DNA from 2 places in the Cupriavidus sp. CER-90 genome. Region 1 is predicted to be linked to the other one. Evidence: predicted binding sites of a transcription regulator. Region 1 holds the regulator's gene; the other holds the start of a gene.

Evidence for each region. Region 1 encodes NrdR, which represses ribonucleotide reductase genes. Its sites were predicted from a motif close to CACNANATNTNGTG; they were not measured.
Region 2: a site for NrdR is predicted at 5,997-6,010, ahead of AC24R4_RS19250 (ribonucleoside-diphosphate reductase subunit alpha). Genes of this name have one in related genera too.

The regions. Positions count from the first base shown of each region.
Region 1 is NZ_JBYGYM010000002.1:2,226,495-2,242,463, reverse strand. It holds ZMP/ZTP riboswitch at 115-218, shown strand; gene glyA (serine hydroxymethyltransferase) at 399-1,646, shown strand; gene nrdR (transcriptional regulator NrdR) at 1,821-2,288, shown strand; gene AC24R4_RS20885 (GspH/FimT family pseudopilin) at 2,503-3,147, shown strand; gene pilV (type IV pilus modification protein PilV) at 3,152-3,706, shown strand; gene AC24R4_RS20875 (PilW family protein) at 3,703-4,545, shown strand; gene AC24R4_RS20870 (pilus assembly PilX family protein) at 4,601-5,128, shown strand; gene AC24R4_RS20865 (pilus assembly protein) at 5,187-9,995, shown strand; gene AC24R4_RS20860 (type IV pilin protein) at 10,031-10,498, shown strand; gene AC24R4_RS20855 (hypothetical protein) at 10,645-11,070, shown strand; gene AC24R4_RS20850 (PilW family protein) at 11,067-12,041, shown strand; gene AC24R4_RS20845 (pilus assembly PilX family protein) at 12,035-12,595, shown strand; gene AC24R4_RS20840 (pilus assembly protein) at 12,592-14,421, shown strand; gene AC24R4_RS20835 (type IV pilin protein) at 14,418-14,882, shown strand; gene AC24R4_RS20830 (GspH/FimT family protein) at 14,888-15,421, shown strand; gene ribD (bifunctional diaminohydroxyphosphoribosylaminopyrimidine deaminase/5-amino-6-(5-phosphoribosylamino)uracil reductase RibD) at 15,517-15,969, shown strand, end outside.
Region 2 is NZ_JBYGYM010000002.1:1,871,913-1,887,881, reverse strand. It holds gene AC24R4_RS19265 (tripartite tricarboxylate transporter substrate binding protein) at 1-836, shown strand, start outside; gene AC24R4_RS19260 (ribonucleotide-diphosphate reductase subunit beta) at 984-2,174, opposite strand; gene AC24R4_RS19255 (hypothetical protein) at 2,550-2,786, opposite strand; gene AC24R4_RS19250 (ribonucleoside-diphosphate reductase subunit alpha) at 2,797-5,751, opposite strand; gene ampD (1,6-anhydro-N-acetylmuramyl-L-alanine amidase AmpD) at 6,457-7,068, opposite strand; gene AC24R4_RS19240 (sigma-54-dependent transcriptional regulator) at 7,061-8,737, opposite strand; gene AC24R4_RS19235 (sensor histidine kinase) at 8,776-10,797, opposite strand; gene AC24R4_RS19230 (PP0621 family protein) at 10,794-11,060, opposite strand; gene AC24R4_RS19225 (cytochrome C assembly family protein) at 11,112-12,056, opposite strand; gene ffh (signal recognition particle protein) at 12,175-13,566, shown strand; gene AC24R4_RS19215 (hypoxanthine-guanine phosphoribosyltransferase) at 13,617-14,159, shown strand; gene AC24R4_RS19210 (LysE family translocator) at 14,184-14,822, opposite strand; gene AC24R4_RS19205 (LysE family translocator) at 14,934-15,596, opposite strand; gene AC24R4_RS19200 (helix-turn-helix transcriptional regulator) at 15,722-15,969, opposite strand, start outside.

The DNA.
Region 1 (15,969 bases):
AAGTTGCGAGCCATACGCCACAAGGCCTTGACGGCGCAGGCGGCGCGCGCTCCGCGCCCGGCCGCTGCCGGGTTGCGGCCCGCGGCGCGTTCGCATAAACTCTGCCGCAACCATTCCACCTTGCGCGACTGGCGAAGTCAGTGGGTACTACCACGAGGAAGCGCAAGTTCATTGGGCGTGAAGTAAGAATGCGCCTGCCGCTCGCCTGGGCAGCGAATGGGAAGCAGGGTGCGCCCTGTACCGGTCAGCCGCATAGGGCCGCCCGGTACTGGACGCCAGTGCCTTCCCGCGCGCCCTATCCGCGAAGTAATTCCCGCTTTAATACGATTGCGCCGACCTGCAACCGATGCTCCTATCGTTTTTGCCGTCCGCTTTCCTTTTTACAGACGAGTCACGCCATGTTTGAACGCAGCCGTTTCACGATCGAACAGATCGACCCCGAAGTCTTCGCCGCTATCCAGAAGGAGAACCAGCGTCAGGAAGATCATATCGAGCTGATCGCCTCCGAAAACTACACCTCGCCGGCCGTGATGGCCGCCCAGGGTTCGCAACTGACCAACAAGTATGCCGAGGGCTATCCCGGCAAGCGATACTACGGCGGCTGCGAGTATGTCGACGTCGTGGAACAGCTGGCCATCGACCGCGTGAAGCAGCTGTTTGGCGCCGACGCCGCCAACGTGCAGCCGAACTCGGGCTCGCAGGCCAACCAGGGCGTGTTCTTCGCCATGCTCAAGCCGGGCGACACCATCATGGGCATGAGCCTGGCCGAAGGCGGCCACCTGACCCACGGCATGGCGCTGAACATGAGCGGCAAGTGGTTCAACGTCGTGAGCTACGGCCTGAACGCCCAGGAAGACATCGACTACGACGCGCTGGAGAAGCAGGCGCACGAAACGAAGCCGAAGATGATCATCGCCGGCGCTTCGGCATTCTCCCTGCGCATCGACTTCGAACGCATCGCCAAGGTTGCCAAGGCAGTGGGCGCATACTTCATGGTCGACATGGCGCACTACGCCGGCCTGATCGCCGCCGGTGTGTACCCGAACCCGGTGCCGCACGCCGACTTCGTCACCACCACCACCCACAAGAGCCTGCGCGGCCCGCGCGGTGGCGTGATCCTGATGAAGGCCGAGCACGAAAAGGCCATCAACTCGGCCATTTTCCCGGGTATCCAGGGCGGCCCGCTGATGCACGTGATCGCCGGCAAGGCCGTGGCGTTCAAGGAAGCCTTGCAGCCGGCATTCAAGGAATACCAGCAGCAAGTGGTGAAGAACGCCGCCGTGCTGGCCGAGACCCTGATCGCGCGCGGCCTGCGCATCGTGTCGGGCAAGACCGAAAGCCACGTGATGCTGGTGGACCTGCGTGCCAAGCAGATCACCGGCAAGGAAGCCGAGAAGATTCTGGGCGACGCGCATATCACGGTGAACAAGAACGCCATCCCGAACGATCCGGAAAAGCCGTTCGTGACCTCGGGCATCCGCCTGGGTTCGCCGGCCATGACCACGCGCGGCTTCAAGGAAGAAGAAGCCCGTCAGGTGGCCAACCTGATCGCCGACGTGCTGGACAACCCGCACGACGAAGCCAACATCGCCAAGGTTCGCGAGCAGGTGTCCGCACTGACCCGCCGCTTCCCGGTCTACGGCTGATCGGACCGACGGCGTGGATCGCCCCCCCGGGCGATCTGAAGCGTATCTATAGTTAGTACGCACCAACGGCGCCGCCCTCCTCCGGGTCGGCGGCGCCGGTTGACCCGCCACAACCCCGCAGCAGAACTCAAAGATGCAAAATGCGGGCTGGCATATTTCTTCAGGTGGTCAGGCATGAAATGCCCCTTCTGCGGTCATTCCAATACCCAGGTCCTTGACAGTCGCGTCTCCGAGGACGGCGAAGCCGTGCGCCGGCGCCGGCGCTGCGAAGCCTGCGACCGCCGTTTCACCACCTACGAGCGCATCGAGCTGTTCTTCCCGGCCATCGTGAAGAAGAACGGCTCGCGCGTGGACTATTCCCGGGCCAAGCTCAAGGATTCGATGCGGCTGGCCCTGCGCAAGCGGCCGGTTTCGGCCGAAGCCATCGACGAAGCCATCCTGCGCATCGAGGAAAAGCTGCTGGCGCTGGGCGAAAAGGAAATCCCGAGCAGCCAGGTGGGCGAACTGGTCATGCGCGAACTGCGCAAGCTCGACAAGATCGCCTATATCCGCTTTGCTTCCGTCTATCGAAGCTTCGAGGATGTGTCTGAATTCCGCGACGTACTCGACGAATTTTCGACCCCTACCCCACGAAAGGGGTAGCCACTTCGCCAAAAAAGATGTCTAATCTGCACTGACCTCCTTCGGGTAGGAGGCAGGCGGACGAACGCGCGTTTCCATCGCATAAGAACGCTGCGACACAGCAGCGTCGCCACACGCGGAACCGGACCCATCAGAGGCCCGGACGCAACAGCATTCCAGCGCGCCGCGCAAAGAACAAAAAAAGAACTGTCGTTTTTTTGGACGGGAGTCACAAATGGGTCAGTCTTTCTGCCGGAAGGCAGCGGGCTTGCTGACGCCTTTGCTGCCTAAGCCTGGGGTCAATGCCGGCGTGGCTGCAGTGGCGTCAGGGGCTGTACACGCGCGCACAGGTCAACGACACCGTCGGCGCGCGCGAGGGGTCACGCTGATCGAACTGATGGTGACCATTGCGGTACTGGCCGTGCTGGCCGCCGCAGCCGCACCAAACTTCAAGTCATTCCTGCATAACAGCCGGCTGTCGGCCGATGCCACGCGTCTGTTCGCGGACCTCGAACTCGCCCGCAGCGAGGCCGCGCGCCGCAACACCACGGTGACGGTCTGCCCGCTCGGCGCTGGCAATACCTGCTCCGACGACTGGACCCTGCCCCGCATCGTGTTTGTCGATGCGGACAATGACGGCGTCTACGCCAACACCGAAGAACTGGTGCGGAACAGCGATCCGCTGCAAGCCACCACGGAAGTCACCGCCGCCAATCTCGGCGCCACGCCGGATCGCGTACGCATGCGATCCACGGGCAGTTCCAGCACGCCCACCGCGAGCTGGAAATTCTGCGAGCGCAATGCCACGGAAGCCGGCCAGACGGTTTCCATGACCGGCAGCGGCCGGCCCTCCACCCAGCTGCAGTCGACGTGTCCCTGACGCCATGACGCCCTACTCCTCCCCGATCCCGATGGCGGATCGATGCCGGCTGTCGCGTGCGCGGAACCCGGCGCGCGGCTTTTCGTTGATCGAGGCGCTGGTCACGCTGATCGTCCTGTCGATCGGCATGCTGGCGCTGGCCAACCTGCAATTGCAGACGCTGGTGGACTCGCGCACCGCCGCGATGCGCAACTATGCCGCGCTGATGGCCTACAACCTGGCGGACCAGATTCGCAGCAACAGCACCGCCGTGACGAACGGCACGTTCAACGTCCCCAAGTCATCCGAAGCGGTGGCCAAGTGCTATACCGCGGCAGGCTGCACGCCGGACGAGATGGCGATCACGGCCTATGCCACATGGCTCGCGGACGTCCGGGAAAGCATGCCCGGTGGCGACGGCATCGTATGCACCGACAGCACGCCCAACGACGGCTCCGGATCAGCCGAAGACAAGAACGGCTGCGACAAGGACGCCAATGCGCCGTATGTCATCAAGATCTTCTGGAGCGAAGACAACGGCGGCACCCCACAGCATTTCTCGACCGCGCTCATCCCATGACTACGCCAAACCGTCAGTTCCGCCGCCGCGCGGCCAGCGGCTTTACGCTGGTCGAGTTGATGGTCGGCATGGTGATCAGCATGCTGCTGATCCTCGCAGCCAGCTCGCTCTATATCTCGCAGCGCCGCACCAACAGCACGCAGGGCGATGTGGGCGAGATCCAGGAGAACGCCCGCGCCATTGCCCAGCTGCTGCAGCGCCAGGCGCGCCAGATCGGCTACTCCGATTTCCTGTACACGAATAACGACTTCGTGTCCCCCACGCTCGAAGCCACGAACGACGGTGGCGCGAACACCAGCGACACGCTGACGCTGCGCTACTACGGCTCATCGATGGCCGGCGGAGATCCGTTCGCCGCACCGGGCAGCCCGACATTCCCGAAGGCTGACGGCAGCTCGGTCGATTGCAGCGGCAACGACGTGAACGGCAACGTGCAGACCACCGAGATCTATTCGATCGTCAAGGACGCGGACGGTGTTCCATGGCTGCAGTGCGATGTAAATGGCACCCCCACGCCTCTCTTCCGCAATGTGGAGGCGCTCCAGATCCTGCTGGGCGAGGACACCGACAACGACATGGTGGTGAACCGCTTTGTGCGACCTGGAGCGGCCGCAAACATGGACAACGTGCTGGCCGTGCGCGTGTCCGTCGTACTGCGCGGCAACAGCACCACCAACCCCGACATGGTCAAGACGAAAATCAACCATTTCGGCACCACGTACGCACCCGGTGACCTGGCGCCCAACGGGGATGCCGGCAGCGTGATGCAACTGGCCGCCGACGGCCGTCTTCACAGGCATTTCACGTTCTACATCGCCCTTCGCAACCGACTGACATAGGCCGGCCATGAAACACCGCATTCACCCAACGTCCCGCCGCACCGGGCAGCGTGGCATGTCGCTGATCCTGGTCCTGCTGCTCCTGGTCATCCTGACACTTGCCGGGCTGGCCGCCAGCACCATGAGCCTGAACTCCGAGCGCCTGGCCCGTAACACCCGGGACGAGAGCGTGGCCCTCCAGGCGGCGGAATCCGCACTGCGCGATGCACGCACGGACATCACCACGTACCGCAAGCTGAACGGCCTGACGGGCTCGTCGCCGACCTGCGACATCGAGGGATACAAGGGCTACTGCCAGTACGCCACGTCCGGCCAGCAGGTCTGGGAACTCTACATCGAGGACCCCAAGCGATCGGTGGAACTGGGCGAGATGACTGGCCTGACGGCCACCCAGAAGATGGCCACGGTGGATACCGCCGGCGCCAACGGCGTATCGAAGCAGCCGCGCTACCTGATCGAGCCGCTCAAGGAGCCAAACGACATCGAGTTCGGCGCCAACAAGTATGTGTACCGCATCACGGCGATTGGCTACGGCGTGAACCCTGGCACCAAGGTGATGGTGCAGGAAGTCGTCCGCTTCTGACGACGACCCTTTGACGACTCGGCACTGTCTTGCGCAAACCCTTACTGTCAGGCGCACCATGACCTATCCCCTCTCTTCCCGACGCTTCGTGAGCCGCGTGCAGGCTGCCCTGCTGGCGATGTCGAGCATGCTTGCCATCGCCACGGCCTCGGCTGCCGGCCCCCAGCTCACCCTGGCCCAGCGGCCGCTCTTCGCCGGTGGCAATGTGCCGCCGATGGTCATGATCGACCTGACCAAGGATCACACGCTGCACCAGAAGGCGTACAACGACTATACGGATCTGGACGGCGACGGCAAGCTCGATACGACGTACACCAACAGCATCGAGTACGCCGGCTACTTCGATTCGGCAAAGTGTTACACGTACGACAAGACGACGATCAAGGGGTTCGTACCAAAGGCCCTTGTGGACAAGGACACGAAGTACTGCGATGGATCGACCTGGAGCGGCAACTTCCTGAACTGGGCCACCATGAGCCGCATCGACGAGGTTCGCAAGATCCTCTACGGTGGCATGCGCTCGACGGATACCACGACCACCACGGTGCTGGAACGTGCTTTCCTGCCGATGGACGCGCACGCCTGGGCCAAGTTCTACAACGGCGCCGACGTCGCGAAACTTGTGCCGGTGTCCGTGGAAGTAGCCTCGGCCATCGGCACGCTAACGTCGAACACCAAAATGGCGCTGGCCGCAGCCGCGGCATCGAATATCGCGCTCAATGACGTGAGCAAGGTGCAGATCGGCGACCAACTGCGGTTCGAGCCGACCTCTGGCGCCACGGCTGGCAGTTCGATGACAGGCTGGGTGATGCAGGTCAACTCCGGCTCGGTCAACATGGCGTTCTATGCCGATGGCGTGTCGAACCCGGGCAACACCAGCACACAGTTCTCGTCGTGGAAGGTCACCAATCTGACGCGCGGCGGCCTGACCTTGTGCAACGTCACGCCGAAGGACTCCAGCAACCTTAACTCGCAGACCAATCAGCAGGCGCCGCAGATCCGCGTGGTAGCAGGCAACTACGCCACGTGGGGCGCCTCCGAGAAATGGCAGTGCAATTGGTATACCGAAGCCCACAATACGCAAGGGTCTTTCCTGCCCAAGATCAATGGCACCACGGTGTCGGGTTCGTCGAACGGCAACCGCGCCGCGCTCTCGGGCATCAACTCGTCGGCCGAAAATCCTCTGCAATCGGCACGGGGGCTGGGCATGGGCCAGGACGTCGGCGTCTACAACGCGCGCGTGCAGGTGTGCGTCAACGGCCTGATTGGATCGGAGAAGTGTGACCCGAATAACAACAAGCCGATCGGGCTTTTGCAGAAGTACGGCGGCCCCGGCCAAATGCTGTTCGGCCTGATGACCGGCAGCTATGACAAGAATATTTCTGGGGGCGTCCTGCGGCGCAACGTGACCAACTTCGCGTCGGAATTCAATCCCGACACCGGCGTATTTACCTACTCGGCCGCTACTAATCCGGTGAAAGGCATCGTCTGGAACATCGACAAGCTACGCCCATACGGCTACAGCTACAGCGACGGCACCTATCTGAGCGCGGACCAGTGCAACTACCAGCAGACTGGTATCCAGCCGAGCGGGGGCACCAATGCCCAGAACAAGCCGGCCTCGGAAGGCAACTGTTCCACATGGGGCAATCCAATCTCGGAGATTTTCGTCGAAACACTACGCTACTTCGGTGGCAAGACGGCAACCAGCGCATTCCAGCCGGCCAGCAATGGTAAGGACGCCACACTGGGTCTGACACAGCCAGCCTGGGCCAACCCGATGGATCTGCCGAAGACGAATGCGAGCCGCGCACCGTACTGCACGCCGCTGAACGCGCTGGTTTTCAATTCAAGCGTGTCATCGTACGATGACGATCAGCTCAGCGGCATGAGCGCCCTGAACGGCGCGCCCGATATCAGCACCTATACGAACAAGGTAGGAGTTGGCGAGAACATAGCCGGCGGCTCCTGGTTTGCGGGCGGTATCAGCGGCAAGACGATCGACAACCTGTGCTCGGCCAAATCGGTCGGCAATCTCAGCGACGTACTGGGCATCTGCCCGGAAGGCCCGTCGCAAAAAGGTACGTTCCAGATCGCAGGCGCGGCATTGTTTGCCAAACAGAACCGCCTGCGTTCGGACGCCGACGCGGCCACGCTAGGCGTACCAGTGCAGGACACCACGTCGCTCAAGATGAACACCTACGCGGTGCAGCTCGCCACGAACACGCCCAAAATTAGCGTCAACGTGAACGGCAAGACCGTGACGATCATGCCGTCATACCAACTGCATCCTCAGTCGCCCAACGGCGTGACGGCCGCAGCCAGCACCGGTACGCTGGTGGACTTCAAGGTCATCTCGCAGACCGCCACCAGCGGCAAGTTCTACGTGAACTGGGAAGATTCGATTGCCGGCGGCGACTATGACCAGGACGTCTGGGGCATCCTAAGCTACAACGTCAGCGGCGACACCATCACGGTGTCCACACGCGTGGTGTCGGGCTCGTCGGCTAACGGCCAGGGCTTCGGCTACTCGATCTCCGGCACCTCGCAGGATGGCCCGCACTTCCACTCCGGGATCTACGACTTCCAGTACAGCGATCCCACCAATATCAAGGTGACCCCCTCCAGCGCGCCGATCAATACGACTGGCGGTTGCAACAAGTGTAATTTTGGCGATCCGGAGACTAGCGTCGTCTACACGGCCAACGGCAAGGCCGGCTCGCAATTCCAGGACCCATTGCTGTACGCCGCCAAGTGGGGCGGTTTCAACGATCAGAACGGTAGCGGCACCCCCGACCAGACGTCCGAATGGGACGTGACCCTGTCGAACGGCAGTAAAGGTTCGGACGGCGTGCCCGACAATTACTTCTACGCGACCAACCCCGTCGCGCTGGCCGCAGCACTGGAAAACGCCTTCCTGTCGATTCTGAAGACCTCATCGGCGGCAGCGGTGGCGGCAAGTACCACATCGCTGAAAACCGATTCCAGCATTTTCCAGGCCCGCTTCAATGGCTCCGACTGGTCGGGTCAGGTGTTGGCCTATCGCCTGGACAAGAACGGCAACATCGCCTCCCAGGAAAAGTGGGATGCGGGCGCCAAGCTCAAGGGCGTCAACCAGGACAGCCGTGCAATTCTGACCTACAACACCGCCGACACCAACAGCGCCGGCATTCCGTTCCGTTGGGATAGCTTGCCCACGGCATACCAGACCGCGCTGAACGGCACCGACAAGCTGGGCACCAAGCGGCTGCTCTGGCTACGCGGCGATCAGAGCAATGAACAGACGATGTTCCGCGCCCGCTCTACCGCGTTGGGCGATATCGTCAATTCCAGTCCGCAGTACGTGGGAACGCCCGCCGCCGGGTATGGCGATGCCACCTATGTAGCTTTCGTCGCCGCGCAGAGCAAGCGCAAGCCGATGATCTATGTCGGCGCCAATGACGGCATGCTGCACGCATTCTCGGCCGACATGAGCGACGACCCCGCTAGCGACGGCGGCAAGGAGCTGTTCGCATACGTGCCGTCGGCGCTATACGGCAAGCTGGCCGACCTGACGGCTCCCAAGTATGCGCACAGCTACTACGTAGACAGCACTCCGACAATCACCGATGCCTACGTCAACAGCGCATGGAAAACCGTGCTGGTTGGCGGGCTGGGCGGCGGCGGGAAGGGCATCTATGCTCTTGATGTGACCAACCCGACGGCGATCAACGAGTCCACCGCGGCGTCCACCGCACTCTGGGAATTTACCAGCGCCGATGACGCAGACCTCGGCTACACCTATGGCCGACCGAAGATCGTGCGGCTGGGCAACGGCAAATGGGCTGCGGTCTTCGGCAACGGCCTGAACAGTACTGCGGCACGCGGCTCGATTTTCGTAATTTTCCTGGACCGCCCGGCCGGCAGCAAGACTTGGCGCCTCGGCACGGACTACCTCAAGCTGACGGTCAACGACGCCACCGACGCCCAGAAGAAGTCCAACGGCATCATGCAGGTGTACGTGACCGATACCGATGGCGACTACGTGGCCGACGCCATCTACGCAGGCGACCTGCTCGGCAACGTCTGGAAGTTCGATGTCAGCGGCAAGACCGCGGCGGCCTACCAGGACACCCGGCAACTGCTGTTCAAAGCCACCGACGCCGGCGGCAATGCCCAGCCGATCACAACGTCGTTTGGTGGGGTGCGTAATCGCTGGGGCGGCTACATCATGATGTTCGGCACGGGCCGGTACGTGGATGTTGGTGACCCCGCAAACATGGGCACGCAGTCGGTCTACGGCATCTGGGACAAAAACAGCAGTGGGCAGCTCACGATCACGCGTTCCCAGCTGGTGCAGCAGTCCATCACGATGGAAGCCCAGTACAAGGGCGGAGACTGGTACAGGGTGCTGAGCAAGAACCCGGTGAACTACAGCGGCGGCGCCATGGGGTGGTATCTGAACCTCGTTTCGCCCGGCGCGGACCCGCAAGGCGAGCGCGTGGTCTATGATCCGCAGATTACCGGCACGCGATTGCTGTTCTCCACGCTCGTACCCTCCAGCGATTTGTGCGAATACGGCGGCACCGGCTGGGAAATGCTCATCGACGGCCTGACCGGCGGTCAAACGGTCGCGATGTTCGACGCCAATGGCGATGGCAAGTTCGACGGATCGGATGCCGTGGGCGGCGGCGGTAACACGGCTGGACAGGTTGTGAACGGCAAGAAGTCGAACAACGGCATCCTGACCAATTCCACGGTCATCGGCAACAATTCGTACACCAGCGGGAGCGGATCAAACGGCAGCACCGGCGGCGGTATCAGCAGGAACACCATCAACACCGGCTATCCGACCGGCCGCGTGTCATGGCGGCAGATCCAGCGTTGATGCCTGGGCAGGATGAGGATGACAGGAGAACTGCGATGATGAAATTTGAGAAGACCAGGGGCGGGCGCCACGCCGGCGCCCGGGGCTTCACGCTGATAGAGCTGATGATCACGGTGATGATCGTCGGCATTCTGGCGGCGGTCGCCATCCCGCAATACCAGCAGTTCGTGACCAAGTCGCGGCGCGCCGAGGCCAAGGCTGGCCTGGCCCGCGTGCAGGGGGCGCTGGAACGGTACTTCACGGTCAACAACACCTACACCGTCGATCCGTCGGCGCTCAAACTGACGAAGTGCGATGACGCCAAGACGCCGTCTGGCGACACCTGCGAATCCACCAACTACATCATCACCATCGCGCCATCCGGCGGCTCCATCGCCACCGGTTTCCAACTGACCGCCACGCCAGTGGCCAATCGCCAGGACCCCGTGTGCGGCAACTTCACGGTCGACAACCTGAACGTCAAGACGTCGACGGGCACGGGCGCAGCCGGCACCTGCTGGTAGCGGACTGGCAGCAAGGCGCGGGGCGGCGTCGGAGGTTTCGGAGAGCCGCTCGGACACACATTGACGCAACTCCGTCACATCCGGACACGTTTTAACCCCCTTCCTGCCGCTATCGTGGCCATCCGTTCCCGACGAACCGATGCGCCATGCCTTCCTCGGCTTCCTGTTTTCCGTTTCGACTGATCCACCGCCCCCCTGCGGCCCTTGGCGTTTCGCGCCATCGGGCCCGGGGCGACGTTCTTGTCGAATCACTGGTCTGCCTGGCCATCGTTGGCCTGGGCGCGGTACCGCTGGCCACGCTGGGCAGTGCCTGGTTGCGATGGGGTGGCCACCACGAGCGGCTCGGCGCCACGCTGCGGCTGGCGGCCGAACAGGCCGAAGCGCGCGACGAAGGTTGGCGGCTGGTCAGCGGCGATACGCGCCGTGCCGCGCTGTGCGGGGCCACCTCCGCCGGGGCTGGCTGCCTGCACGGCGACCGCATCGCACTGGCCACCTTGCCGCCTGATGCGCTGACGCGCCCGCATGACCGGGCAAGGTCCGTGACGCACATTGCCCTGTGGGTGCGGCCATGACGTGCCGCCGCCTGACGCATGGGAACGCACGAGGCTTCACGCTCGCCAGCCTGATGGTAGGCATTTCCCTGGGCCTGATCGCCACCTTTGCCGCGCTGGCCACCTTCCAGGTCATGCGCACCGCGTACGCCACCGTGGTTGACGGCGTGTTGATCGAGGAACGGGGGCAGCGCGCGCTGTTCATCCTGGCCCACTCGATTCGGCAGGCGGGATGGATTCCCGCGCATGTCGCGCTCGCGCCGGCGCATCCGGCGCCGGTTCCGCCCATCGAAGGACGCGACGACTGCGCGCAGCCATCGCTCCACACGCAAACGCAGACACCATCGCGGAAGCAGGCCCCGATGCAGTGCGCGCGGGGCGGTGTGAACGGCAGCGATGCGCTGCTTGTGCGCGTATCCGGCAGCGGCCTGGCCGCCGACCCCACCTTGCCTGACGGCACCATGAGCGACTGCGGCGGCTACGCACTGCCGGCCCGCGCCATCGTCCAGGCCAGCGGGGCGGCGCTGCCCCATCACGCATCGACCAACCTGTTTTACGTTGGCATGGGCGGTGACGGCGTGCCACAGCTGCTGTGTCGCTATCCGACGCGCCAGGGCAGCCGCCTGCTGGCGGGCGCCCACACGGCCGGCACGCTGGTGCGTGGGGTGGAGATGTTGCAACTGCGCTACGGCATGGACTTCGACGGCGACGGACGGATCGACCGATTCGTGCCGGCGCGTGAATTGCCGGCACAGGGCGCCGCCGGCTGGCATCGCGTGCACGCAGTGCAGGTCGCCCTGGTCGTACGCGGCGAGCGTCCCACGCTCGCGCCGGGCACCACGCAACGGCTCACGCTGTTTCCGGGCGACGGCGCCAGCCACGCCGACGACCAGGTCTTCATGCCGGCCAGACATCCGCGCCTGAGGCGCCGGGTGTTTGCCACCACGGTTCGCCTTCGCAACCCGTCACCGTGCCAGGGGATCATATGCTGAGCCGCCGCAGGCCAACAGGTGCCGCGCTACTCGCGTTCGTCGCCACGCTGATGCTGCTGATGGGTGGCATCTGCGCCGCCGCCACACACCTTCTGCTGGCAGGCCGGCAACTGGCAAGCCAGCCGCTCGACCGCGAGATCGCCTTCCGCGCCGCCGAAGCGGCATTGCATGATGCCGAAGCCGACCTGATCGCCGCCATCGCCTCGGGCAGCGCACGTCTGGCCAGCTGGCCCGCGCCGGGCACCTGCGCGGATGGCGCGCAGCGTGGGATCTGCATGGCCGACGGGGATCACCGCGTGTGGCAGGCATGGCTGGACGGCGACGTGAGCGGTGCGGCCGCCAGCATCGGTGTGGCACTGGGCACGTTCACGGGCGCGCAACTGCCGGTACTGCCGGCAGCCGTGATCGGCGCCACGACATTGCCCCGCTACCTGATAGAGATCCGCGACGACCCGCCGGCGGCCGGCATGTGGCCACGCATGCGCATCGTTGCGCTGGGGATGGGACGGGACGCGGAAGTCCGCGTGCTGCTGCAGACGGAGTTTCAGCCATGACCATCGCCTATCATGTCGTTCGACGGCTTCTCGCCCTGGTCCTGGCGGCATGCTCGATCCCCGCAAGCTTCGCAACGCCCGGTCAGCTTCCGCTGGGATATCGCGCCGCCAGCGGCAGCTATCCCTGGACAGGCCGGCTGCATGCCCTGGCGTTCCGGACGGCGGCACTTTCTGCCTCCCCCGTACAGATGCCCTGGGAAGCCGGCGATCAGCTCGATCGCCAGGCATTGCTCGCGCGGCGGCTTTACCTGGGCGGCAGCCAGATCGTTCCGTTGCGCTGGCCGGCCATCGATGACGATGCCAAATCCGTACTCGACGGCGTCACACCCGAGGGCGCGGGCCAGGCAAGGCTGGCATGGCTGCAAGGCGACCTGCGGAACGCTGCCCTGCGGCGGCGCGATACCCGCCTGGGCAGTGCTGCGGGCGCGCGCGTGCATGTCGTGGCGCCGCCGGCCTGGTTGCCGATGCAGCCGGGCCACACGGATTTCCGTCAACGCCATGCCAGGCGGCCGACCATGGTCTGGCTGGGCACCCGTGACGGCCTGCTGCATGGCTTCGACGCCGTAACCGGGCAGGAACGGGTCGGCTACCTGCCGCGCGCGGCCCTCGCAGGCGCCGCCCTGCTGACCCAACCCGCCGGGACGGTGCCCTCGGCGCCATGTCCGCGCCCAGCCAGCATCGACGCCGACCCATCGGGCATATGGCGCACGCTGCTGCTGTGCGGAATGCCGGCGCGCCAGACGTCGTCGTTTGTCCAACCCGGCGCGGTATTCGTGCTCGATGTCTCGGCGCCCGACGCGCCAACGCGGATCCACCTGCTGTGGGAAGTGCAAGCCAATGACATGCTGCGTCTGTCGGGCAGCGGCCCCATCGGCGCGGCCATGTGGATGGCGCGCGGCGAGCGGCGCTGGGCGGCGGCGGCCATCGTTTCCCCCGACGCCGGCACGCATGCGCGCGCGGCGCTGGCGCTGCTGCCGCTCGACCGGCCCGCGCAGAACTGGTCGGCATCCGCAGACGTCCCACGCATCCCCTTGCCCGATGCGGGCTGCGCGGCGACCACCGCATCGATCCCCTTGCTGGCCGTGGCCATCCGCAGCACGGCCAGCGGCATGGCGCACGCGGCGTATGCCACCGATGCGGCCGGCAGGCTCTGGCGCTTCGACCTTGGCCACTTGTCCACAGGTGCCCCGGCGCCATCGGCCACCTGCATGCATCGGCAACGAGGCATCGCCGGTGACAACACCGACGCCCCGGTGGTCGTGCAGACGGGCACAACGCCGCTCATCGTCTACGGCACCGGCAACGAGGTATCCGCGATACCAGATGCCCCCGGCGGCTCGCAGGCTCCGGCCAGCATCGCGGCAATGGCAAAGGGCGATGGCGTCGTCCTTCGGTCGGCACAACCCGACGCCGCTTCGGCAAACGGCTGGACGCTGACCCTGCCCCGCCCCGGCGAACGCGTGGACACGCTCTACAGCGCCAGCCCGGTCCACATTGGATTTACCACCGTGGACGAGGCGGGAACGCGGCGCAGCTATCTTGTCGATGCCGCCCGCGGCGAGTCGGTAACCACTCTGGACGGCGACGGCAAGCCGGTCCACGCGGTGACCGGCCTGCCATGGGCCGGCGGCATGCCGGCACCCATCGGAATCACGTCGACACTCGCCACCGGCCAGCCGACCACCCCTGCTACCGCCACGCGGGACACATTCGGACTCGATCTCTGGCAGGTGGACGGCGACACGGCGGCGCTGTTGCAGCAGGCACGCTGGCACAGGCGGCGAGGACGCCTGGGCTGGCGGGAACTGGTGAGGTCGCCGCAATGATGCCAAATCGACCCGATCGCGCGCCCCCGACCGCCGGCTTCAGCCTGGCTGAACTGCTGGTCGTGGTGGTCATCGTCACCATACTGACGATGCTGGCCGTGCCGGCCTGGCAGCGTCAGGCCGAGCGCGGCTGGCGCATGCAGGCACGTGCGGAACTGGTCTCGGCCATGCTCGCGCTGCAGCGCCATGCATTGGTGAACCTGACGTTCGCCAGCGCAACCGATGACGCGACACCCGCCGGCAACTGGCCAAAAGCCGTCCCACCGCCGCCGGCGCGGACCCGTCACTGGCTTACCGCCACCAGCTGCGACGGCATCTCGCTGTCACGCTGCGTGGAAGTGCGCGCCGTCCCGGCACGGCCCGACCCGCTTTGCGGCACCCTGGTGCTGCGCAGCAGCGGGGAGTGGCTCTTTCTGCCCACGCCAGACGGTGGCGCAAAGCGGTTGCCCCCGGAGTGCTGAACATCATGCCGAGGCGAAAGCGGTGGCAGCAGCGTGGCGTGACGCTGACCGAACTGCTGGTATCGCTGGCCGTATCGGCTGTGCTTGCGGTGGCCGCATGGCCCACCATCGGCACGCTTGTCGCCGAACAGAGCGCCAGCCACGCCGCAGACCGCCTGGCGGCGTCGCTGGCGCTTGCACGCACCACGGCGTCGGCACGGCGGGCCGACGTGCGGCTGGCGCCAATCCACGGCGCAGACACGCTCGATCGCGGCTGGCAGTTGACGGCCCTGGGAGACACCGCTGGCGAGCAAACCCCGCCGTTCTCGGTGGTGGCATTGCATGAGCGCTGCCTGCGCATCACGCTGCGCGCCACGGCCGGCACCGCAGCCACCCAAAGCCTGCGCTTGACACCTGTGGGATACTCACGGTCGGAGCGTGGCGGCTTTCTGGCCGCCACATTTCTGGTGCGTTGCCACCAGGCGCAACGCCAAGTACGGCTTGGCGCCCAGGGACGCATCCGGATCTGCCGGCCCGGCGCCGATGCCGATTGCGACTGACCATGCCGCGGGCGCCAGGGCACCGGTCCGACGACCCTGATTTCCCAGATTTTCGATTGACCGGACATACCACTTCAGGCCCGACTCGCCACACCATGTTTTCCGATTCCGACCACACCGCCATGGCGCAGGCCCTGGCACTCGCCGCACGGGGCATGTACACCACCACGCCAAATCCTCGCGTCGGTTGTGTCCTGATGAAGGACGGACAGGTCATCGGACAGGGCTATACGCAGCCGGCCGGCCAGGATCATGCCGAAATCCAGGCCATGAAGGACGCGATTGCGCGCGGTCATGACCCGGCGGGTGCCACCGCCTATGTCACGCTGGAACCGTGCAGCCACTTTGGCCGCACGCCGCCGTGTGCCGACGCGCTGGTACGCGCGCGCATCGCCCGCGTGGTGGCCGCCATGGAAGACCCGAACCCGAGCGTGTCGGGCCGCGGCCTGCAGCGGCTGCGCGATGCGGGCATCGACGTGCGCTGCGGGCTGCTCGAAAAGGAAGCACGCGACCTCAATATCGGCTTTGTCTCGCGCATGACGCGCGGG
Region 2 (15,969 bases), 350 kb from region 1:
TCTTCGCCCGCGCGCTGGCCGAAAAGCTCGGCAAGCAGCTGGGCCAGCCCGTGATCGTGGAAAACCGCGCCGGCGCCGGCGGCAACATCGGCATGGAAGTGGCCGCCAAGGCCCCGGCCGACGGCTACACGATCGTGATGGCCGGCAGCGCCATGGCCATCAACCAGACGCTGTACAAGAAGCTCAATTACGATCCGCGCCAGGACTTTGCGCCGGTGACGGGCGTGTTCTCGGTGCCGCTGGTGTTCCTGGCCACGCCGCAATCGGGGTTCACGTCGCTGCGCGACCTGATTGCCAAGGCCAAGGCCGCGCCGGGCAAGTACAGCTACGCCAGCGCGGGCATCGGCGGCACGCAGCACCTGTCCGCCGAGATGCTCAAGGCGCAGACCGGCACCTTTATCGTCCATATCCCGTACAAGGGCAGCGGCCCGGCCCAGGCCGACTTCCTGGGCAACCAGATTCCGCTGATGGTGGACTCCGTCACCGCCGCCATGCCGCTGATCCAGACCAACAAGGCGCTGCCGCTGGCGGTGACCACGGCCAGGCGGGTGCCCCAGTTGCCATCGGTGCCCACCGTGCGCGAACAGGGCGTGCCGGGGTTCGAGGCGCTGGGCTGGGCCGTGATGATGGCGCCCGCCGGCACCCCGCCGGCCATCGTCACCCAGCTCAACACGGAGACGGTGAAGGCGCTGCAATCGCCCGACCTGCACAAGTTCATCACTGACCGGGGATCCGAGCCAATGCCGATGACCCCGGCCGAAACCGGCAAGTTCGTCGACAGCGAGATCAAGAAGTGGTCGGCCGTGGTGAAACGGTCGGGAGCGACGGCGGACTGATGGTTTTCTCGGGGCCGTTATCGACCGGCTCCCGGCCAAAGAAAAACGGCCACCGGGTTCTCACCCGATGGCCGCTCCTCACCCGTCCTGGCTGCGTGGACTGTTCAACGCATGTAGTTCCCGCCGTGCAGCCGACCCTTCAACCGGTCAGTCCCACGACAACGCGCCGCCGGTCTGGTACTCGATCACGCGCGTTTCGAAGAAGTTGCGTTCCTTCTTCAGGTCGATCATCTCGCTCATCCAGGGGAACGGGTTTTCCTCGTTCGGGAACAGCTGCTCCAGGCCGATCTGCTGGCAGCGGCGGTTGCAGATGTAGCGCAGGTAGCCCTTGAACATCGGCGCGTTCAGACCCAGCACGCCGCGCGGCATGGTGTCCTCGGCGTAGCGGTATTCCAGATCCACGGCCTTCTTGAACAGTTCGGTGATCTCGGCCTTGAACTCGGGCGTCCACAGGTGCGGGTTCTCGAGCTTGATCTGGTTGATCAGGTCGATGCCGAAGTTGCAGTGCAGCGATTCGTCGCGCAGGATGTACTGGTACTGCTCGGCGGCGCCGGTCATCTTGTTCTGGCGGCCCATGGCCAGGATCTGCGTGAAGCCCACGTAGAAGAACAGGCCTTCCATGATGCAGGCGAAGACGATCAGGCTCTTCAGCAGCTTCTGGTCGTTCTCCGGCGTGCCGGTCTTGAACGACGGATCGGTCAGCGTGTCGATGAACGGGATCAGGAACTCGTCCTTGTCGCGGATCGACTGCACTTCATGGTACGCGTTGAAGATCTCGGCCTCGTTCAGGCCCAGCGATTCCACGATGTACTGGTACGCGTGCGTGTGGATCGCCTCTTCGAAGGCCTGGCGCAGCAGGTACTGGCGGCATTCCGGCGCCGTGATCTGGCGGTAGGTGCCCAGCACGATGTTGTTGGCGGCCAGCGAGTCGGCCGTCACGAAGAAGCCCAGGTTGCGCTTGATGATGCGGCGCTCGTCCTCGGTCAGACCATTCGGGTCCTTCCACAGGGCGATGTCGCGCGACATGTTGATTTCCTGCGGCATCCAGTGGTTGGCGCAGCCGGCCAGGTACTTTTCCCACGCCCACTTGTACTTGAACGGCACCAGCTGGTTCACGTCGGTGGCGCCGTTGATCACGCGCTTGTCGGCGGCGTTCACGCGGCGCGTGCTCTGGGCGGCGGCGGCGTTCGGGTTGTTGCCGAGGATGCCCGTCGGCGCGGTGGCGGCCGGCGGCAGCACGCCTTGCTGGTCGGGCGTGGCGGACGGCGCGGCGGGTTGCAGGGCAGGCTGCGGGGCAGCTTGCGGCGTGGCTTGAACGTCGTCGTCCCAGCTCAGCATGTTGTGTTCTCCAAATGTCTTAGCGACTCAGCTTACGATCAGAATCACGCGATCCCAGCTACTGTGTGGCCCAGATACTGGCCGCTTACCGGGGAACTGATCATCCAACAGCATTAGCCTCGCCATACCATCGATGTAAAAGCGGCGCCAGTCTGGAAGGACTCCGCGCGAGCTAGCTCCGCGCACTTGATATCCCAAAATTCCGTACCGCCCCGCCTGAAGCCCCAGGATATGGGGCTCCGCAATTCGAGTATGTCCGTCGTACAAGAAGCTCAGGAGCCTCTTTTCCCTGATTGCTTGTTGAATCAGTTGCGTACTCACGTGTGCCTCCGCGTTCAACACCCCGCACCAAACTTGGTACGGGGGCAACACCATTTACTTCTTTGCCTTCTGCGACAAGGCACTGCCGGCAATTGATTTGGCATTTACGCCGAATCGACCATCGTTCAGTATCTTTGCCGCCGTCGCGGCCACTTTTGCCGAAGTTCCTTCAGCAGGAGCCTTGCTCTGAGTTAGAACGCTCGCAGCAACCTTCTTTACATCCTGGCTGCTGGACGTCTTCAAAGCTAGCGAAGCTTTAGTGGCAACGCTTTTCGAGGTCTCTCTCGTCATAGCTGACTCCTTACTGGCAGGCTTCGCACTCTTCGAAGCCGGGGTCGCCCGGACGCATCGTGCAGACCGCGCCTTCGGCTTCCGGCATGGCCGGGGCCGCGGCGGCGGCGGCGGCGGCGTCGATGGCCGACTGGCCGTCCGCACCCGACGACACCGCGTTCAGCGAACCGCGCGTCACGGTGGACTTCTCCACGTGCGTGGCGGCCATCGTGCGCAGGTAGTACGTGGTCTTCAGGCCACGCAGCCAGGCCAGCTTGTACGTGTCGTCCAGCTTCTTGCCCGATGCGCCGGCCATGTAGATGTTCAGCGACTGGGCCTGGTCGATCCACTTCTGGCGGCGGCTTGCGGCCTCCACCAGCCAGGTCGGCTCCACTTCGAAGGCCGTGGCGTAGATGTCGCGCAGGTCTTGCGGGATGCGGTCGATGCGGGCCAGCGAACCGTCGAAGTACTTCAGGTCGGCAACCATCACTTCGTCCCACAGGCCGCGGTCCTTCAGGTCGCGCACCAGGTAGTCGTTCACCACCGTGAATTCGCCCGACAGGTTCGACTTCACGTACAGGTTCTGGAACGTCGGCTCGATGCAGGCGGACACGCCGATGATGTTCGAAATGGTCGCGGTCGGGGCGATCGCGATGCAGTTCGAATTGCGCATGCCGTGCTGCTTGATGCGGGCGCGCAGGCTGTCCCAGTCCATCGTCGACGACAGGTCCACGTCCAGGTAGCCGCCACGCTCTTCGGCCAGCAGCTTCAGCGAGTCCTGCGGCAGGATGCCACGGTCCCACAGCGAACCTTCGTAGGTGCTGTAGCGGCCGCGCTCTTCGGCCAGCTCGGTCGAAGCCTGGTAGGCGTAGTAGCAGACCGCTTCCATCGACGTATCGGCAAACTTCACCGCGGCGTCGCTGGCGTACGGCGTGCGCAGCACGTGCAGGCAGTCCTGGAAGCCCATGATGCCCATGCCCACCGGACGGTGGCGCAGGTTCGAATTGCGCGCCTTCTCCACCGCGTAGTAGTTGATGTCGATCACGTTGTCGAGCATGCGCATCGCGGTGCGGATCGTCTTCTGCAGCTTGGCGTGGTCCAGCACGTGCGTGCCGTCGGCCTGCTGCTTTAGGTGGGCCACCAGGTTCACCGAACCCAGGTTGCACACGGCGATTTCGCTTTCGTTCGTGTTCAGCGTGATTTCCGTGCACAGGTTCGAGCTATGCACCACACCCACGTGCTGCTGCGGGCTGCGGATGTTGCACGGGTCCTTGAACGTGATCCACGGATGGCCGGTCTCGAACAGCATGCCCAGCATCTTGCGCCACAGCTGCATGGCCGGCACCTTCTTGAACAGCTTCAGTTCGCCGTTGGCAGCCTTGGCTTCGTAGCCCAGGTAAGCCTGCTCGAAGGCCTTGCCGACCTTGTCGTGCAGGTCCGGGCAGGTGGCCGGCGAGAACAGCGTCCATTCGCCGTTTTCCATCACGCGCTTCATGAACAGGTCCGGAATCCAGTTGGCCGTGTTCATGTCGTGCGTGCGGCGGCGGTCGTCGCCGGTGTTCTTGCGCAGTTCCAGGAATTCTTCGATGTCCAGGTGCCACGTTTCCAGGTAGGCGCAGACCGCGCCCTTGCGCTTGCCGCCCTGGTTCACGGCCACGGCCGTGTCGTTGACCACCTTCAGGAACGGCACCACGCCCTGCGACTTGCCGTTGGTGCCCTTGATGTGCGAGCCCAGCGCGCGCACGTTGGTCCAGTCGTTGCCCAGGCCGCCGGCGAACTTCGACAGCAGCGCGTTTTCCTTCAGGGCTTCGTAGATGCCTTCCAGGTCGTCCGACACCGTGGTCAGGTAGCACGACGACAGCTGCGAGCGGCGCGTGCCCGAGTTGAACAGCGTGGGCGTGGACGACATGAAGTCGAACGACGACAGCAGCTGGTAGAACTCGATGGCGCGGGCTTCGCGATCCTTTTCTTCCAGCGCCAGGCCCATGGCCACGCGCATGAAGAATGCCTGCGGCATTTCGATGCGCACTTCGTCCACGTGCAGGAAGTAGCGGTCGTACAGCGTCTGCAGGCCCAGATAGTTGAACTGGAAGTCGCGCGAGGCGTCCAGCGCGGCACCCAGGCGGGCCAGGTCGTACGTGGCCAGCTTTTCGTCCAGCAGTTCGGCTTCGATGCCGCGGGCGATGAACTTCGGGAAGTACTCGGCGTACTTCGTCGACATTTCGGCCTGGGTCACTTCGGCGCCCAGGATTTCCTTGCGGATCGTGTGCAGCAGGATGCGGGCGGTCACCTGGCTGTAGGCCGGGTCCTTCTCGATCAGCGTACGCGCGGCCAGGATGGCCGAATCGTAGACCTGCGTCATCGGCACGCCGTCGTACAGGTTCTTGAGCGTTTCCTTCAGGATCGGCTCGGCGCTGACCGCATTGCCCAGGCCGCTGCAGGCATTGTCGATCAGCGCGTGCAGCGCCGCCAGGTCCAGCGGACGCGTGACGCCGTTGTCCGTCACGTTGAACGACGCCCCCGATTCCTGCACGCGGGCCACGGCCTGCGCGTTGGCCTGGGCGCGCTCCTGCGTGCGCTTTTCGCGGTACAGCACATAGGCACGGGCCACCTCATGCTCGCCCGAGCGCATCAGCGCCAGTTCCACGTGGTCCTGCACGTCCTCGATATGGAAGGTGCCGCCATTCGGACGGCTGCGCACCAGCGCGCGCACCACGGACTGCGTCAGTTGTTCCACCAGCTCGCGCACGCGGGCCGATGCCGCGCCCTGGCCACCGTTGACGGCCAGGAAGGCCTTGGTCACGGCCACGGCAATCTTGTTCGGCTCGAACGCCACCACGGCGCCGTTGCGGCGGATCAGCTTGTAATCCTGGTACGACACACCTGCAGCGGCAGGGCTCTGCTGCGAGCTACCGGCTGCTGCGCCACCGATGCCGGTTGCGCCAGTCACGCCGGTGGTTTGTTGTTCGTTTTGGGCCGTTTGCATGAGGTAACTCCGGTATTAACCCTGAAAATGAATACTGCTGTTCTTGTACTGAGACGACAAAGTCCCTAGCAAAATGCGCTATATAAGTCACTTGATTCAGGCGAGGCCAGAGGCGAACCAAACTGCTTGGGCGGACACTTTGCTAGGGACTTTCGGTACTGCGCCGGCTCGTCAATCCCTGTGCAGTGGATCGCGCATCTTGCTGCGACGATTACTGCACCTGCGGGCCGGTTCCCCGGTGGCACCACTAGATGTTGTGGTGCCGTTCAAAACTGGGCCTAAGTATAGTGAAAAGAGACCACATGACCAGTCTTGACAAGTGCGGCCTGGGGTCTTGGCCGCCCGGTGCGGCGGCGCCACATTCCCGCAAAGCGCGCTGCCTCAAGGCTTGGCGGCGTCACGTTCGGTGGCGCACAAAATTCCGAAAATTTTTTAATGGGAATGGATCACCGATAGGTGACCCAGGATGGGGCGCGCCCGCGACCGCCGGGGGCGCGATTGTAGCCGCCCTTGCGCCGAAATGAAGCGGCGGACACGCAACTGCACAGTGATTTTTCAGCGCGATGACACCCTGCGGTGCGTGAGGTTTTGCCGGCGCCACATTCGCCGTTTTGACGCCACTGGGCGTGTGCGGCGTTTGTGCAACACAGTGATTATCCCTACACAGATTCGCCCGGCCGTGCCGATACGGCCCACGCGATCGGTCTATCGATCCCCCGATTGCGGGCGATAGGGCAGCAGCGCGGCAGGCAGGCCCGCCAGGGTGGCGAACCGGTCCCAGTCGAAATGCGGCCCCGGATCGGTCTTGCGCCCCGGGGCAATGTCGCTGTGCCCCGCCACGCCCTGGATCGCGTACGCGTCCACCAGCGCGGCCACCAGCGCGGCGGCGGTGTCGTATTGGGCCAGCGTGAACGGCTGATCGTCGGCGCCCTCGATCTCGATGCCGATCGAGAAGTCGTTGCAGCGTGGCCGTCCGCAGTATTCGGATTGCCCCGCATGCCACGCGCGCTGTGTGCAGGCCACGAACTGCACCAGTTCGCCGTCGCGGGCGATCAGGAAGTGGGCCGACACGCGCACATCGCGGATGGTCTCGAAGAACGGATGGCGCGACGCATCGAGCCGGTTCTGGAAGAACGCCTCGATGTCACCGGTGCCGAACTGGCCGGGCGGCAGGCTGATGTTGTGGATGACCACCACGTCCAGCGGCACGCCGTCGGGCCGGGCATCGAAATTCGGCGACGGCACGCGGCGGGCGGCGGGCACCCAGCCTTGCGCGTCGGGCCTGAAGTCGCGGGCGCCGGCAGCCGCGTCAGACATCGCGTCCCTCGCCCTCGGCCAGCGGTTCGCCATCGTCGGCGGGGTCGCGGCCATCCCGGCCATCGCGCTCGTCGCGAATGCCCAGTTGCTGGATGCGGTAGCGCAACTGGCGGAAGTTCAGGCCCAGCAGCGGCGCGGCAGCCGTGCGGTTGAAGCCGGTCTGGCGCAGCGCACGCAGGATCAGCGCGCGCTCCACGGCTTCCAGCCGCGCGGGCAGGTCGATCGGAAATTCGAGGTCGGCCATCGCCGCGCCCAGCGGGTCGGTCGCCGCGCCGTCGCCGCCCTGCCCGGCTTCGCCCGCCTCCGCGCCGGGTTCGGGCGCCCCTTCGGAAAGACCGCCCATCGATGGCGCTGCGCCGGCGGCCGGCCAGGTCGTCGAACTGCCCCACGCGTGATAGCCGGCCGGCGCCGGCACGGGCGCGACGGCAGGCATCGGCGCCATGCCCGCCTGCAACAGGCTGGCGCGCTCCATGCCGGCGTCGAGCGGCCCCAGATCGGCCACGGCGATCTCGTCGGTCTCCGCAAACGCGTAGGCGCGCTCCAGCAGGTTTTCCAGTTCCCGCACGTTGCCCGGGAACGGATACGCCGCCAGGCGCTCCAGCGCGGCGCGCGACAGCCGCTTGGGATGGGCATCGCCATAACGCGTGGCCAGGTGTTCCAGGATGGCATGCGCCAGCACGGGCACGTCCTCGCTGCGCTCGCGCAGCGTCGGCATGCGCAGTTCCAGCACGTTGAGCCGGTAGTACAAGTCCTGCCGGAACAGGCCGGCCGCCACCATCGCGGCCAGATCCTTGTGGCTGGCGCACATCACGCGCACGTCCACGCTGTCTTCCTTGCTGGCGCCGATCTTGCGCACACGGCGTTCCTGCAGCGCGCGCAGCAGCTTGACCTGCATGGCCAGCGGCAGGTCGGCCACCTCGTCCAGCATCAGCGTGCCGCCATGGGCAGCCTGGAAGAAGCCCCCGCGCTCGGCGTCGGCGCCGGTGAAGGCGCCCTTCACATAGCCGAAGAACTCCGACTCCATCAGCGTTTCGGGGATCGCGCCACAGTTCACGGCCACGAACGGGTGCGCCGACCGGGCGCTGATGGCGTGGATGGCGCGCGCGGCGCGCTCCTTGCCGCTGCCGGACTCTCCGCTGATCACCACGGGCGCCATGCTGCGCGCCAGCCGCGACAGCGAGCGCCGCACCTCGCTGACGGCCGCGGACACGCCGGGCAGCAGCTGCGCCGCGCGGTCGGCCAGTTCCGACGACTCCGCCGGGCTGCCGCCATCGGCCGGCGCGCGGTGTTGCCGCCCCAGCGCGTTGAGGATCAGCGTGCGCAGCTGTTCCAGCGAAACCGGCTTGGCGATGTAGTCGAATGCGCCCGCCTTCAGCGCATCCACGGCGTTGTCGGCGCTGCCATAGGCCGTGATCACCGCCACCGGCGTCCGCTCGGGCGACGCCGACAGCTGGCGCACGATGTCGATGCCCAGCCCGTCGCCCAGGCGCATGTCGGTCAGCACCAGGCTGTAGCGGCGCTCGGCCAGGCGCAGGCGCGCCTCGGCCAGCGAACCGGCCATCACCACGTCATGGCCCATGCGGCGCAGCGAAATGTCCAGCAGCTCGCGCAGGTCGGCCTCGTCGTCGATGACGAGAATCGGGGCGGGGGCGGGCGGTCTGGGTGGCATGACGAAGGGATGTCCGGTTGTTGTTGTGGCGATGCGAACTAGCCGGCGATGGCCGCATCGACCACGTCCGGGGTCTCGATGCGCATCGTCAGCACGAATGCCTTGGCCGGCAGTGTATCGCGAGCCCCGCCCGCCAGCATGCCGGTGCGATCCAGCAACGCGTCGAGCACGATCGCCCCGTAACGCACCTGGGCGTCGTTCGCCCCGCACAGTTCGCGCGCCATGAACAGGCCCAGCCCGGTGCCCTGCGGATTGCTGGTGAAGAACGGCTCGAACAGGCTGCGCTGCTGCTCGCGCGTGACTTCGGCCCCATCGTTCCAGACGATCAGTTCGGCGTGGTGCTGGTCCAGCGCGTGGGCCAGCAGCCGGATCGATCCCGGCAGCCGGCTGCAATAGCGCCAGGCGTTGTCGAGCAGGTTGCCCAGCACCTGTTGCAGCTGCGAGGCATCGAAGATCACCGGTCCCTGCAGTTCCACGGCCACGCGCACCGCATTGGGATTGACCTCGGCACGGGCGCCGGCGCGCGAGCGCATCTCCAGCCGCCAGCGATCGACGATCTCGGGCAGCGCCTGCCCCAGATCCACCGCGCTATGGCCGGCCTTGGGGCGGCGCGACAACTGCAGCACGTCGGACACCACCTGGTCCAGCCGGCGCACGTTGTCGCTGATGATGCGCAGCAGCCGGGCATCGATGGCCGACCCCTCGCCGCCGCCCGAATCGGCGAGCAGCTCGTTGGCCTGGCTGATGGCGGCCAGCGGATTGCGGATCTGGTGCGCCACGCTGGCCACCAGCCGGCCCATGGCCGCCAGCTTTTCCTGCTGCACCTGCTCGGCGATCCGCTCCCAGCTTTCGATATGGACCAGCACCGTGTCGCGCATCTCGCTGCGCAGCAGCGTCTCGTCTTCGGGGCTCCAGGCCATGGCCTCGTTCTGGGCAATCGCCAGCCGCAGCCGGGCCGCGCCTTCGGCCGACATGTCGTGCAGGCCCGTGGTATCGCCCCCCAGCGACGACACGCCGTTCAGCGTGGCCCGCAGCCCGGCCAGGCCCGGCAGCACGAAGCGCAGGCGCAGCCGGGTGTGCAGCATCGGCGTCCGGCTGGCCGTCGGGCGCGACGGCAGCGGCAGCAACTGCAGGATGCGCGGCACGTCGTCCTTGCGCTGGATCCAGTCGCGCAGCATCTCCATCAGCGGCTGCAGGCGCGGGATGCGGCGCAGGTCGAACAGCACGTTGTCGCGCTCGCCCGCGCGCACCTGGCCCTGCCTGACCCGTTCGTGCGGCTGCACGCCCAGCAGCACGAACGCCGCCGGGTTGGCGGCCACCACCGCGCCGTGGGCGCGCACCAGCATCACGCCGTCCTGCATGTCGTTCACCATCAGCCGGTTCACCAGCTGCTGCATGCGCAGTTCCTGCTCGCGCGCCAGCGCCAGCTGTTCCTGCGCCAGCTGGCGGTTCGCCAGCATGTACATCAGCAGCGCGGCGATCATGAACACCAGGCCGAACAGGCCGGAGCCCAGCAGGTTGGCGTCGGCCTGGCGCACCAGCAGCGTCTGGACGAACGGATTGGCCATCACCAACATGGCCGACACCGCGGCGGTCAGCAGCGCGAACATCAGGCTGGTCAGCGCCCCGGCCTCCAGCGCGGGCAGCAGGAAAATCATCGCCAGCCCCTCGCCGTGATTGCCGCTGCGGCCCAGCACCATATAGATGGCAGCCAGCAGCGCCAGGTCGACGATGACCTGCGCGCGCACCCGCACATGGAAATGGCGCCGCCATAACGTGCCCAGCAGCGTGGCCAGCCCGATGCACAGGTACGGCACCACGACGGGAATCGCGGCGGCCGTGCGCGCACTGGCGGCCAGGTCCGCCACGGCCACGCCGGCACCGCCACGCTCCAGCGGCAGCCAGGCGTAGCCCAGCAGCAGCACGGCCACGGTGGCGCGGGTCCAGCAGAAGTAGCGCAGCAGGCGCCAGTGGAAGTCGGGCGGCTCGGGCTGGCGCCAGAGATCGGACAGCGTATGCCAGCCGCTCAACCGGGACCAGACCGACGCCCGCCGCTTCATGCCCCGCCCTCGCCGGCCGAATCGGGCAGATGGCTGCGGCGGCAGTAGTGCTGCCCCTGCCAGGCAATGGCGTCAGTGCGCGGCAGGTGCACGCCGCATTGCGCGCATTGCACCATCGGCTGGGTGGCCTCCGGGCTCGCCGGTTCGCGGCCCGCGGCGGCATCGCGCCGTGCCGCGCCGGATGCCTGGCGTGCGCTGGCACGCTGGCGCAGCCACCAGAGGACGCCCAGCACGACAGCCAGCAGGATGAAGATTCTTGCCATGGATCGGAAATACAGGAACGGGTTGGCCTGGAGAAAGGACGATGGATCCGGTCAGGTGATCCGGTGCAGCACCACTTCGATCACGAAGCGGCTGCCCACATAGGCCAGCAGCAGGATGCCGAACGACGCGATGACCCAGCGCAGCGCCGTGCGGCCGCGCCAGCCGCGGAAATGCCGGCCGATCAGGATACCGCCGAACATCAGCCAGGAGATGATCGCGAAGACGGTCTTGTGATCCACCCGGAATGCGCGGGCGAACAGCTGCTCCGAGAACAGGAAGCCCGACGCGATGGTCAGCGTCAGCAGCACGAAGCCGGCCGCGATCAGGCGGAACAGCAGTTTTTCGAGCGTCAGCAGCGGCGGCAGCAGGTCGAGCCAGCGGCCCAGCCACTGCCCGGACGCCGCCTCGCCCGCCGCCGGGCGGGTAAAGCCATGCAGGCGGCGCTCGGCCAGCAGCATCAGGAAGGCGTGGAAGGCGGCCAGCGTGAACAGCCCGTAGGCCACGTTGGCGATCACGAAATGCAGCTTGAACAGCGGCCGCGCCGCGTAGCCCAGGATCTGCGCCCCCGGAAACGCCAGCGGTATCAGGCTGGCCAGCATCGCCACCGGGAACACGATCAGCCCCAGCCCGGCCAGCGAGAAGAAGAAGCTTTCGATCCAGTAGATCCCCACGCCCAGCCAGAGCATGGCCGACAGCGCGAAGGCGAAGCCGAACATCATGTGGTCGGCCGGGAAGATGGTCTCGTGCAGCAGCACGCCGTGGCTGACCAGCGCGGCCAGCACCAGCCCATGCCACCAGGCCGGCTGGCCGTCGATGCGCCCGCCGTTGGACGTGGGCGATGGCATCAGCACCGCCGTGGCGCCGCCGCCGGGACGCCCGGATGGCCCGACCGTGGCCCCGCCGGCTGCCGCCAGTTGCGGGTTGCGCGTCGCCCAGCCGTGAAAGGCCAGGCCGCAGTAGAGAATTGCCGTCAAGGCATACAGTACAATGGCCATTTGCGCAGTTTACCTTAGTGCCATCACGGGTGGTTCTGGCGATGGGATTCCCGCCACACCCTCTTGCCCCGAGCCGGCTGCGCCCCGCATTCAAGCCGATTTCCTCCCCTTTTCTGCCATGCTGGATAACCTCACACAACGCCTGGCGCGGGTCGTCAAGACCATGCGCGGCGAGGCCCGACTGACCGAGGCCAACACCGCCGAGATGCTGCGCGAAGTGCGCCTTGCCATGCTCGAAGCCGACGTGGCGCTGCCGGTCGTGCGTGACTTCATCGCCCGCGTCAAGGAAAAGGCGCTTGGCGAGGACGTGGTCACCAGCCTGACCCCGGGACAGGCCCTGGTCGGCGTGGTGCAGCGCGAGCTGACCGCGATCATCGGCGGTGACGACGCCATTGCCGATCCGAAGCTCACCGAGCTGAACCTGAACGTCCAGCCGCCCGCCGTGATCCTGATGGCCGGCCTGCAGGGTGCGGGCAAGACCACGACGTCCGGCAAGCTGGCCAAGTGGCTCAAGGAAAACAGGAAGAAGAAGGTGCTGACGGTGTCGTGCGACGTGTATCGCCCCGCCGCCATCGCCCAGCTCAAGACCGTGTCCGAACAGGTGGGCGCGGACTTCTTCCCGTCGCAGCCCGACCAGAAGCCGGTGGACATCGCCCGCGCGGCGCTGGACTGGGCCCGCAAGCACTACCACGACGTGCTGATCGTCGATACGGCCGGCCGGCTCGGTATCGACGAGGCGATGATGCAGGAAATCGCCGCCCTGCACGCCGAACTGAAGCCCGCCGAGACGCTGTTCGTGGTCGACGCCATGCTGGGCCAGGACGCCGTGAACACGGCCAAGGCGTTCAACGACGCCCTGCCGCTGACCGGCGTGGTGCTGACCAAGCTGGACGGCGACGCCCGGGGCGGTGCCGCGTTGTCCGTCCGTCACATCACCGGCCGGCCGATCAAGTTCGTCGGCGTGGCCGAAAAGCTCGACGGCCTGGAGCCCTTCTATCCTGACCGCATGGCCCAGCGCATTCTGGGCATGGGCGACATCCTCGCGCTGGTGGAGGAAGCCCAGCGCGGCGTGGACATGGAAGCGGCCGAGAAGCTGGCCAAGAAGATCAAGAAGACGGGCGGTTTCGACCTGGAAGACTTCAAGGCACAGATCGGCCAGATGAAGAAGATGGGCGGCCTGGGCAGCCTGGTCGACAAGCTGCCGGCCCAGTTTGCGCAGCAGGCGCAGGGCGCCAACATGGACCAGGCCGAAAAGCAGGTGCGCCGCATGGAAGGCATCATCAACAGCATGACCGCCGCCGAACGCGCCAAGCCGGAACTGATCAAGGCCAGCCGCAAGCGCCGTATCGCGGCGGGCGCCGGCGTGCCGGTGCAGGAAGTGAACCGCCTGCTGAACCAGTTCGACCAGATGCAGGGCATGATGAAGAAGCTCAAGGGCGGCGGCATGATGAAGATGATGCGCCAGATGGGTGCCATGAAGGGCGGCATGAAGGGCCTCTTCAACCGCTGACCCGCCCCCTACCCTGATTCCCGCAAAAGACAAGTAACAGGACACCGATCATGATGACCGCCGATCAGGCCCGCGAACTCTGGGCCAGCTCCGAGGAAATCGTCAGCGCCCAGGAGGTGCAGGACTCGCTGGACCGCATGGCCAGCGAGATTACCGACAAGATGGGCAACGACTTCCCGCTGGTGCTGTCTGTGATGGGCGGCGCCGTGGTGTTCACGGGCATGCTGCTGCCCAAGCTGCAGTTCCCGCTGGAATTCGACTACATCCACCTGTCGCGCTACAACAACAAGACGGTGGGCGGCGAGATGCAATGGCGCGTGGCGCCGCGCGAATCGGTCAAGGATCGCGTGGTGCTGGTGCTCGACGACATCCTCGACGAAGGCGAAACCATGGCGGCCATCCGCCAGCGCATCATGGACATGGGCGCCAGGGAATTCCACGCCGCCGTGCTGTGCGAAAAGACGCTGACCAAACTCAAGCCGATGCACCCCGACTTCTGCGGCTTCCAGGTGCCCGACCGCTACGTCTTCGGCTGCGGCATGGACGTCAAGGGCTACTGGCGCAACCTCGGCGCCATCCGCGCCCTGGTCTGATCCGCAGGGGTCGCCGTCCTGGCGCTACGCTCCGTGCGGGTGGGCGCCCAGGATGGGCCAGAGCGATGCCAGTAAAAGTATTGCCATCGTCACATTGAATACGCGCAGCACGCGCGGATTTGCCAGCCAGCGGCGCAACGCCGCGCCGAACACCGCCCACGTCGTGATGCTGGGCAGGTTCACCACCCCGCACAGCACCGCCATCAGGGCCGCGTTGGTCCACAGGTTGGGATGCAGCACATAGGCGCTGCATGCGCCCACCGCCATCACCCAGGCTTTCGGATTCACCCACTGGAACGCCGCCGCGCGCAGGAAGGTCATCGGCTGCGCCACTTCGCGGTCCTGCAGCCCGCCCGCCGTGGCCAGCTTCCACGCCAGCCAGACAAGGTAGGCCGTAGCGGCGACGCGCAGCACGCTCCACGTCCACGGAATCGCCGTGAACACCGAGCCCAGGCCCAGCCCCACGATGACCATCATGACCACCATGCCGATGCAGATGCCGAGCAGGTGCGGCACGGTACGGCGCAGGCCGAAGTTCACACCCGACGCCAGCAGCATCGTGTTGTTCGGGCCCGGGGTGATCGACGAAACCAGCACGAAGGCGCTGTAGGCCATCAACGCGCCGGTACTGGCGGCAAATTCGGGGGGAAGGGTCAGAGCCATGACGGCGCTCCAGAATTCGAAAACAGGCGCTCAGTCTAAGGACACTGCTCAGTACAGTACCGATACAGTTGAGGCGAAAGCTGCCGGTACGGCATCGGTCAGGCCGGTCGGCTATCGTCCGGCGGCATGGATCGCGACCGCCACGGCCATGCCCCACAGCACGACGCCGGTCGCCCGCTCCACGGTGCGCACCGACCGGACAAAGCGCCGCATCACGGCCGGGTGGCGCACGGCGGCCGCCACGGCGATGTCCCACAGCAGGACCGCCCCGAACATCCACACACCATAGGCCGCTTGCGTGGCCAGCGGGGTAGACCGCCCCGCCAGCACCGCGAACAGGCTGGCGTAAAACAGTCCGTTCTTGGGATTGAGGACCGCCGACAGAAACCCCGTGCCGACCTGCGCCAGATAGGCGGGCCCGGTCATTCCGCCCGCTGCCCCCGGGGCCTCGGCAGGGCCGGACGGCAGCCGCACGGCGCCGCGCGCGCGCAGGAATTTCCATCCCATCCACGCCAGATAGGCGCAGCCGGCCCACTGCAGCGCGCCGAACAGGCCATGCATGCCAGCCGTGGCGGCCAGACCGGCCAGCGCCAGCGCAATATAGACGCCGTTGCCCAGCGCGATGCCCAGGCATACGCCGGTGGCGCTGCGCACGCCATCGACCATCGACGCACGCACCACCAGAAAAAAATCGGGCCCCGGACTTAGCAGCGCCAACCCGTGCGCGCCGGCCACCATCGCAAACTGCTGCCACGATGCCTGATCGAATGCCATCCTTGCCTCCCAGCCGGTATGCACCGGCAAAGGCGGCAGTCTGGCTGGATCGGCACGGCAAGGATTGAAGAAAATTGCGCGGGCGCGCGGAAAGACTGCGGGCCGCCTGCAAGGCGGCTCGCCGGCTAGCCGGCCCGCTGATACGCGCGCGGCGTCAGTGCCACGCGCTGGCGAAACGCGCGATGGAAGTGGCTCTGGTCGGCAAACCCGAGCTGCTGGGCCACGTCGGCCGGCGCATCGCCACGGCGCAGCAGCCGGCGCGCGTGCTGAATGCGGATGTCGATCTGGAACGCATGCGGCGTCATGCCGAACCGGGCCCGGAAATGGCGGATCAACTGGTAGCGGCTCATGCCCGCCACCGCGGCCAGTTCGG